3 regions of the Sodalis sp. RH15 genome follow, and region 1 is predicted to be linked to each of the others. Evidence: riboswitches for the same ligand, from Rfam matches in the RefSeq annotation. Region 1 holds a riboswitch; each other region holds the start of a gene.

Region 1 (3,263 bases):
ATAGCGTACATTCTTCACCTTCACCTTGGTCTCTTCCATGACCTCGCGGGCCACCGTTTGCTCCAGCGTTTCACCCACTTCGACGAATCCGGCCAGCACGGTATAGATGCCGCCGCGATGGCGGGTATGCTGGGCCAGCAAAATTTCATCGCCCCGGCGAATCGCAACTATAATGCATGGAGCGATTTGCGGGTAATAGCGTTCATGGCAATGATCGCACAGGCAAGCCCACTCTTTGCCGCTAATGCGCATGGTATGTCCGCAGTAGCCGCAAAACCGGTGGGCCCGGTAGAATTCCGCCAGTTGGACACCCCGCCCCGCCAATTGGAACAGGCCGGGGTCTTGGTCAATGATCTGCCGGACCGATCCCATATCCCGGGGCATGGTATGGCGTACCAGCCAGGCGGTAGACCCTGCCCATTCGCCGATGGGGGTTGCAGTAAACCCCTGCAGCGACCAGGCGGAGGCCAAACCAAACGGCAATTCCCCTTGGGGTAACCACAATTTGCTGTTCTGGCTGACGACCCACCAGCCGTGTTCGTTACCGCTGAGTTCTTGTTCCATTTTAGTTGCACTACCCCTTTTTCACTGGCAATCTAGAATTTAGCTTTAAAAGATAAATAACGCAGCGTTACTTTTATTACATCGGAGTCTGTCATGTTAAACCAGCTGGAAATCTTGGCTCAACGGGTTGGCGGCAGTAACGAACTTATTGACCAATGGCTGGTGGCCCGCCGGGGCTTACTGGTTGCTTATTACCATCTCATCGGTCTTAAGCCCAACAAAGAAAAGCATACTCCTCTGGATGAAAACGCGCTGGACGACTTTTGCCATCATCTCGTGGACTATCTGTCCGCCGGCCATTTTCATGTGTACGATCGTATCGTGCCGGAGGCGGACGAAAGCGGTCCCAACCGTCTTTTAATAACGCAGATCTACCAGGCTTTGCAGGAAAATACGCAACAAATCATGTCGTTTTATGACAGCCAATTTGAGACCGCCGTGGATCATGACAACTGCATGGAGTTCCAGGAAGCCCTTTCCGGCGTCGGCGAGGCGCTGGGCACCCGGTTTTCGCTGGAGGACAAGCTGATTCAAAAGGCGTTGGAGCACCGAGCGGACTATCGGCCCTCGGAACCCGCCGCCAATAATGACCCGGATGCCTCGCGCCTGGCTTAGCGTCGGGTCTGAGCATCCTTTTCGGCTCATCTGAGCCGCAACGCTGACCAATCGCCCCGGCGTCAACGAGTAGGGGCACTTTGTCAGCAAACGTTGGCTCGTGATGAGCCGGTATCTTGTCGGAGTGCCTAGCGCGTACATTACGCCAGGCTGAGACCGTTAATTCGGGATCCGCGGAACCTGATCGGGTTAATACCCGCGAAGGGAACAAGAGTAATTCAACGCCAAGAATCATCGTCGATCGACATATGATTCCAGCCCTGTCTTATTACTCCCGTAGCGCTCCGGACAAGCAATTTTCCCTAACTTCTTTATAAGGAATTGCTATGTCTCTACCCACCACTCCTTCCCGCCGCGAACAGCGGGCACAGGCCCAGGATTTTATCAACCGCCTGAAAGGCGAGGCGTTCCCCCAGTCCCGCCGCATTTATTTACAGGGCAGCAGTGCCGATATCCGGGTGCCGATGCGTGAAATACAGCTCAGTCCGACCATGATCGGCGGTGATAAAAGCGCCCCCCGATATGAACAGAACGAGCCGGTGCCGATATACGATACCGCCGGACCCTATGGCGACCCGGAGATATCCATTGACGTACGCGCCGGTTTGTTTCCGTTGCGTGCCAACTGGATCGAACGCCGGGCGGATACCGAAACCGTCAGTGAATTAAGCTCTCGTTACAGCGGGGAGCGGCGTGCCGACGACGGTCTGGATGAAATCCGTTTTGCACCGGGCCATATGCCGCAGCGCGCCAAACCTGGGCGCTGCGTCACACAGTTACATTACGCCCGGGCGGGTATCGTGACGCCGGAAATGGAGTTCATTGCGCTGCGTGAAAACATGGGCCGTGAACGAATCCGCGGCGAAGTGCTATTGCAACAGCATCCCGGCCATGGCTTCGGCGCCGAGCTGCCGGAAAATATCACGCCGGAATTCGTGCGGCGGGAGGTTGCCGAGGGCCGCGCCATCATCCCCGCCAATATCAACCATCCCGAATCGGAGCCGATGATTATCGGCCGCAATTTTCTGGTGAAGGTCAATGCCAACATCGGCAACTCGGCGGTAAGTTCTTCCATCGAAGAAGAAGTGGAAAAACTGGTATGGTCCACGCGCTGGGGCGCGGATACCGTAATGGATCTCTCCACCGGACGCTATATCCACGAAACACGGGAATGGATACTGCGCAACAGCCCGGTCCCCATCGGTACGGTGCCCATCTACCAGGCGCTGGAAAAGGTCAACGGCGTGGCGGAGAATCTGACCTGGGAAACGTTCCGCGATACCCTCTTGGAGCAGGCGGAACAAGGGGTGGACTACTTTACCATTCATGCCGGCGTGCTGCTGCGCTATGTGCCCATGACCGCCAAACGGTTAACCGGCATCGTCTCCCGCGGCGGTTCCATTATGGCGAAATGGTGTTTGTCACATCACAAGGAAAGCTTTCTGTATGAACATTTCCGCGAAATCTGCCAAATCTGCGCCGCCTATGATGTAGCGCTGTCGCTGGGCGACGGCCTGCGCCCCGGCTCCATCCAGGACGCCAACGATGAGGCGCAGTTCGCCGAACTCTATACCCTTGGCGAGCTCACCAAAATCGCGTGGGAATATGACGTCCAGGTCATGATAGAAGGCCCCGGCCATATCCCGATGCATATGATTCGCCGCAATATGACCGAGCAGTTGGAGCACTGCCACGAAGCTCCCTTTTACACTCTCGGACCGCTGACAACCGATATCGCCCCCGGTTATGACCATTTTACCTCCGGCATCGGCGCGGCGCTTATCGGCTGGTTCGGCTGCGCCATGCTGTGCTACGTCACGCCCAAGGAACATTTGGGCCTGCCAAATAAAGAGGACGTGAAGCAAGGGCTAATCACCTACAAAATCGCCGCCCACGCTGCGGATCTGGCCAAAGGCCACCCCGGCGCGCAAATTCGCGATAACGCCATGTCCAAGGCGCGTTTTGAATTCCGCTGGGAAGATCAGTTCAACCTGGCGCTGGACCCCGCCACGGCACGCGCATACCACGATGAAACCCTGCCCCAGGAGTCCGGTAAGGTGGCGCATTTTTGTTCCATGTGCGGT
Region 2 (3,263 bases), 1.5 Mb from region 1:
ACCGCATGGGTCAACGCACCGGTTTTCGAAGAGAAGCGCCTGCAAAAGGACGGACTGTTCGAGGGCTTTTGGTCCGGCAACGTTTTTATCGCCCGTTCCAACCCCCCCTATCCGTCATTGCAGTTATTATGGCGCGATGAAGACAACCGCCTGCAGCCGGGATATATCTTTACCGCGGTACCGGATAAAAAGCAGGACAAACTCGTGCCTTCGCTGCGCATTCGTCCCCACCGCGCCGAGAAACACTATCCGCTTAACGTCTTCGACGCCCGCCATCTGCAATATGCCCGCTCGCTGTTGAGCTACGCCGAAGGTGTGTTAACCGGCATGTCACCACCACTGGTGGAAATGATGGACGGGTCCAATCCCCTGCCCGACCTCTAAATCATCGGCATGCAGCAACGCCTGCTGCAAATAGGCTTTCGCCGCCCGCAGGGTTTGCTCCCAGTCGTCATATTGCGGGCGCAACGCCGCCAACGCGGCGGACAGCGTACAGCCGGTGCCGTGGGTATGGCGGGTATTGACCCGCAGGGCATCGAACCGCAGCTCCCCGTCGGCGGTAATCAGCCAATCGGGACTGGATTCTCCATGCAGATGGCCGCCTTTCATCACCACCGCCCGGCAACCCAACGCCAGCAGCGCCCGGCCCTGCTCACGCATGCCGCTTTCATCGTCTGCCGGCGGGCAGTTCAATAATGCCGCCGCCTCCGGCAGGTTGGGGGTGATGATGGATGCCAGCGGCAACAGTTCATCCCTTAGCGCCGACACCGCATCCGGCGCCAGCAGGAAATCACCGCTTTTTGCCACCATAACCGTGTCCAGCACCACGAAGGGGATGGGATATCGCCGGAGTTTTTCCGCCACTACCCGGACGATATCCCCCTGCCCCAGCATGCCGATTTTGGCGCTGTCGATACGCACATCGCTGAGCACCGAGTCCAGCTGTTCACCTACAAACTCAGGAGTGATGGGATAGATGGATTGCACGCCGCGGGTATTTTGCGCCACCAGGGCGGTAATTACCGTGGTGCCGTAAGCGCCGAGGGCCGAAAAGGTTTTCATATCGGCCTGGATGCCGGCCCCGCCGCTGGGATCGGTACCGGCGATGGTCAAGAGATTCCGGATGCGGCTCATTGCAGCTGCTCTCCCTGGAGAGTATAGAGTCTATCAAGGAAATCCACGGCAAAACTGCCGGGCCCCTTGACGTCAGCCGCGGTGAGCCGGCCGGCGCGGGCCATGACTTTGCAGGCGGCGGCCACGTGCGACAAACGATCCCCCGGCAGCGCGCAAAAGGCCGCCACCACCGCCGATAACGCGCAGCCGGTCCCCGTCACCCGGGTCATCAGCGGATGGCCGTCATTGATGGACCATATCCGCTCCCCGTCGGTGACAAAATCCACCCGTCCTGTTACCGCCACCAGCGTGTGATAGTCCGTGGCCAGCTTCCGGGCGGCGGACAGGGCCAGGCTGGAATCATCGGCACTGTCCACGCCGCGTCCCAGAGCGCTCTCGCCGGCCAAGGCCAGGATCTCGGAGGCATTGCCGCGGATGGCGGCCGGGCGCAGCGGCAGGAGACTATGGGCGAACCCGGTTCGATAGGCAAGAGGTCCCGCCGCCACCGGATCGAGTACCCACGGAGTGCCGGCCTCGTTAGCGGCCTGGACGGCGGCCAGCATGGCCTCCGCCTGGCGGCGGCGCAGCGTGCCGATATTCACCAGCAGGGCATCGGCCACGGCGCTGAATTGCGCCGCCTCTTCCGGATCGACCACCATTGCCGGCGCGGCGCCGAGCGCCAGCAGGGTATTGGCGGTAAAAGCCTGCACCACGTCATTGGTCAAGCAATGCACCAGCGGCGCATGCTGCCGAAGCAAATCAAGGGAGGCGGCCGCGGTCAGGCCGGGAAATTCCATAGGTTGTACAGTCATATTGCTCCCAGCCGGCGTTTAAGAAGACGGGATCCGGAGGAAGGGACGCCGTGACTTCCCTACGCTGGCATTATCCAGATCAGGTTATGCGGGTTAAATCTCAGTCCGCTGCGTAACAACGGACACCCCGAGTCAAGTCTGTTGATTATCCGGGTGCGGGAAGAAAAGATCAACGATCGCAGGGGACTTCCTGCAAGCCATGCCGCAACAGCATCCGGCCGATGCACCCATCGCCGGTGCGAGGCGAGGAACCTGCGCCGGTGGGGGTCAACAGCCAGACGGGGCGATTATCAAGCCAGGCCGGCTGAACCAGCCCCGACTCGGCCAAGGCCTCGAGACGGCCCAAGAGCCAGGGATCGTTATCCACCGGCAGGGAGATTGGCCAGGCCGGATTGCCAAGGCACTCATGGGAAACGTTATTCAAAATGCGTTGCAGCACCTCTTTATCAACAACATTGGAGGCGAAGGCCGTCAATGGGAATAAAAAAAGCAGATAAGAGGCAATAATTTTACACATGTAATATAATCAATCCTATTTGCTTCCTGCTGTATTTTCAATGTCTATTACCGACACTGTCTACAACTTCGCGGCGCCGGTATCCCGTCCGATTAGATTAAAAGAGAGGGTATAAACGCAGCTACAATAAACATCAGGTTTTAGCTTTCCGAGGTGAAACCCTGAGAAAATGAATGTAATTAGCACATCAATATATGGATCTGGTTTAATAAAAATTAAATAATTTTTATTTTGGATAATAAAACAGAACACACAAGACCAGCGAAGATAATATTATCCAACCTTATCGTTCATAAAGCATTAACTGAAAAGCTTGAGCTCCATGGCACGGCTAATGGCATGTTTAGCATTGACAACGCCAAGCTTATCAATAATATTTCTTATATGAAATTTTACCGTTCCTTCTCTGATGGTAAGAATAGTGGCCACCTCGCCATAGGTTTTACCCGCGCTGGCCCAGAATAATACTTCTTTTTCCCTGGGCGATAGCAGTGCATGGGTGGGTGGGCCGCCGTAAGGCTGCATAGCGCGCATTTCGGCGCGCATAAAATTGATCACTTTTTCATGGGTGGTAATCAACAGCATCTGGAATTTTTCCTTATTTTGCTCGATGATACGATAAAAATCCGAGCTGCCGGTGCGATTGGTGAGGCTCAGCGTCGCCAGATTGTCGTCGCCGTCATGCAACGTGAAGGTATAACCGCTGTTCAGACGATAAAATTTCGACAGATTGAAAAAACTGTGCTGATGGATTATCGCCGGATTGTCAGGCCAAATAAATGGCGAAAATTTCCGGCATGCGATGATCATGACCGGATCAA
Region 3 (3,263 bases), 1.0 Mb from region 1:
CTGTTTGCCCCCGTCGCCTCCATTCGATGCTCCCCTTTCGACAAAAGCATTATCGGCTTATTATAGCGGAAGAAAAATAGACGGCTTTCGAAGGAGAGTTCCTCTTTTATGACTTCATCCCGCTTGCATCAGCAATTTATCCGCCTGTGGCAAAGCTGCCAGGGGCAGGAGCAAGAGACCACTCTGCAGGATTTGGCGCTGGTGCTCAGCTGCTCTCGGCGCCATGTCCGTTCCTTGCTGAAAGCGATGCAGGATATGGGCTGGCTGGAGTGGCGTTCCCAGGCCGGACGCGGCAAACACTCACATCTCCGGTTTCTTTATACCGGCCTGGCGTTGCAACAGCAGCGGGCCGAAGACCTGCTGGAGCAGGATCGCATCGACCAGTTGGTGCAATTGGTGGGGGACAAAGATGTAGTGCGCCAGATGCTGTTGTCCCATGTGGGCCGCAGCTTCCGGCAAGGCAAGCATATTCTGCGGGTCCTCTACTATCGTTCACTGCAAAATTTGCTGCCCGGCACGCCGCTGCGCCGCTCGGAGAACCATGTGGTACGGCAGATTTTCAGCGGCCTGACCCGGATAAATGAGGAAAATGGGGAACTGGAGCCGGATCTGGCCCACCATTGGCAGCGGGTCTCGGCGCTCCATTGGCGTTTTTATCTGCGCCCGGCCATTCATTTTCATCATGGACGCGAGCTGACCACCGACGATGTGCGCCTGTCGCTGCTGCGCCTGAAAGACCAGCCGCTGTTCAGCCATCTGGATAGCGTCAGCTCGGCCACCGCCAATACCGTTGATATCACCCTGTCCGCGCCGGACGAATGGCTGCCCTGGCTACTGAGCAGCGTATCGGCCATGATCTTGCCGCAGGAGTGGCAAACATTACCTGATTTTACCCGACGTCCCATCGGCACCGGGCCCTATGCCGTGGTCAACAATGGCCCGAGCCAGCTGAAAATCCGGGCTTTTGATGACTATTTCGGCTATCGAGCGCTGATTGATGAGGTGAATATCTGGGTATTGCCGGATCTTACCGCTGAGCTGACCTACTCAGGGGTGCAACTGCAAGGGGACGACAGCGGCCATGATGAGCTGGAAACCCGCCTGGGGGACGGCTGCTATTTTATTCTGTTCGACCAGCGCTCGCCGCTGATGCAAAACCCGGAACATCGCCGCTGGCTCTGCGAAAACATCGACCCGATATCCATGCTGGTGCAGGCCGGACCGGCCTATCAGCACTACTGGTCGCCGGCCTACGGTATCCTGCCGCGCTGGCACCACAACAAGGTCGCCGAGGCGCGCCCGAAACCGTCGGGACTGACCCATCTCAGGCTGACGGTTTACCACGCTCATTCCGAATTTGATGATTTATGCCGCGCCTTGACCGAGGTCCTGGCGCGACTGGATATCCAGTTGACCGTCAACACCCTGAACTACGAAGCCTGGCATCAGGGCGCGGCGCAGAGCGACATTTGGCTTGGCAGCGCCAACTTCTCCCCGCCGCTGGAATTCTCGCTGTTCGCGACCTTCTATGAAATGCCGTTACTGCATCACTGCCTGCAAACTGATTTCGCCCGGATAGCGCAAACCTGGCGCAGCCGGCAATTACCGCTGGCGGAGTGGTGCAGCGCGCTGGTCACCGATTATCGCCTGCACCCTCTGTTTCACCACCGGATGATATTGCAAGGGCAACGCAGCATGCGCGGCGTGCGCATGAATGCCCTCGGCTGGTTCGATTTCAAATCCGCCTGGTTTGCGCCGCCGGATTCCTAAACGCTGTCAAGAGGCGAACAAACCCATTACAATGAACGCGTTCTCAACGGGGTGCGAAATTCACCGGCGCTATGCCGCCGGTGAATTTCGCTGAGACCACACCCGTCGAACCTGATCCGGTTAATACCGGCGAAGGGATTTGAGAGCGCGCCGCGCTGCCTCAGAACTCCTTTGCCATACTTCTTTTCAGGAGCGCAACGTGATAAAAAAATGGTTACCTTCCCTTATTTTACTGGCTTCCATACCCGCATGGGCAAAACCCGTATTGACGGTTTACACCTATGATTCATTCGCCTCCGAATGGGGCCCCGGCCCGGCTATCAAAAAGGCCTTTGAAGCCCAATGCGGCTGTGAACTGAAATTCATCGTCCAGGAAGACGGCGTCGCGCTGCTCAATCGCCTGCGCATCGAAGGGAAAAAAAGCAGTGCGGATGTGGTGGTAGGGTTGGATGATAATCTGATCCAGGCCGCCCAGGATACCCATCTGTTTAAACCTCATAACGTGGATACCGCAGGACTTACCCTGCCCGGCGGCTGGCATGACGCTACTTTTCTGCCTTTTGATTACGGCTATTTCGCCTTTGTCTACGATAAAAACAAGCTTAAAAATCCCCCCGCCAGCCTGCATGAGCTTATCGATGGCCCGGCGCCGCTGAAAATCATCTATGAAGATCCCCGCACCAGCACCCCCGGACTGGGTTTACTGCTGTGGGTGCAAAAAGTCTATGGCGACGACGCGCCACAGGCCTGGCAACGTCTGGCGAAAAAGACCGTTACCGTGCCCAAGGGCTGGAGCGAGGCCTATGGGCTGTTCCTGAAAGGGGAAGCGGATATGGTGCTCAGCTACACCACCTCGCCGGCCTACCATATAGTGGAAGAGAAAAAGGATAATTACGCCGCCGCGTCCTTCAGCGAAGGGCATTATGTGCAGGTGGAAGTGGCCGGCCAACTGGCCGCCAGTAAAAATCCCGAGCTGGCGCAGCAGTTTATGCATTTTATGGTGACGCCGGCCTTCCAGCAGACCATCCCCACCGGCAACTGGATGTACCCGGTGATAAAGACTCCGCTGCCGGCCGGTTTTGACCAGCCGCCGCAAAAAACGCTGTCCTATACGCCGCAGGAAGTGGCGAAACAACGGAACAATTGGACCCAGACATGGCTGCGCGCCGTCAGCCAATAATCCCCCGCTGGCTGTGGCCGGGACTGTTGGCGGCCGCGCTGCTGGCCGCCATTGCGCTGTCGGCCGTGGGCGCGTTATGGATCAATGCCCCGGCCACTCAATGGCGGGATATGCTGACCGACGGCTATCTTCGCCATGTGCTGCGTTTTACCCTCTGGCAGGCGCTGCTGTCGGCGGTACTGTCGGTCTTGCCGGCGATTTTTCTCGCCCGGGCGCTTTTTCGCCGTCGTTTCCCCGGCCGCCTGCTGCTGCTGCGCTTTTGCGCCATGACGCTGGTGATGCCGGTGCTGGTGGCGGTATTCGGTATATTGGA

Evidence for each region. Region 1 has a riboswitch for thiamine pyrophosphate ahead of thiC (phosphomethylpyrimidine synthase ThiC). Riboswitches for the same ligand answer to the same signal wherever they lie in the genome.
Region 2: another riboswitch for thiamine pyrophosphate. It lies ahead of thiM (hydroxyethylthiazole kinase); the one in region 1 lies ahead of thiC (phosphomethylpyrimidine synthase ThiC).
Region 3: another riboswitch for thiamine pyrophosphate. It lies ahead of thiB (thiamine ABC transporter substrate binding subunit); the one in region 1 lies ahead of thiC (phosphomethylpyrimidine synthase ThiC).

The regions. Positions count from the first base shown of each region.
Region 1 covers NZ_CP178738.1:5,940,150-5,943,412, forward strand. The annotation lists gene nudC (NAD(+) diphosphatase) at 1-564, opposite strand, end outside; gene rsd (sigma D regulator) at 658-1,179, shown strand; TPP riboswitch at 1,290-1,403, shown strand; gene thiC (phosphomethylpyrimidine synthase ThiC) at 1,506-3,263, shown strand, end outside.
Region 2 covers NZ_CP178738.1:4,460,161-4,463,423, forward strand. The annotation lists gene ACL2XO_RS20245 (hypothetical protein) at 1-384, shown strand, start outside; gene thiD (bifunctional hydroxymethylpyrimidine kinase/phosphomethylpyrimidine kinase) at 331-1,134, opposite strand; gene thiM (hydroxyethylthiazole kinase) at 1,131-1,925, opposite strand; TPP riboswitch at 1,965-2,065, opposite strand; gene ACL2XO_RS20260 (hypothetical protein) at 2,095-2,442, opposite strand; gene ACL2XO_RS20265 (helix-turn-helix transcriptional regulator) at 2,743-3,263, opposite strand, start outside.
Region 3 covers NZ_CP178738.1:4,943,123-4,946,385, forward strand. The annotation lists gene sgrR (HTH-type transcriptional regulator SgrR) at 109-1,770, shown strand; TPP riboswitch at 1,808-1,926, shown strand; gene thiB (thiamine ABC transporter substrate binding subunit) at 1,970-2,950, shown strand; gene thiP (thiamine/thiamine pyrophosphate ABC transporter permease ThiP) at 2,926-3,263, shown strand, end outside.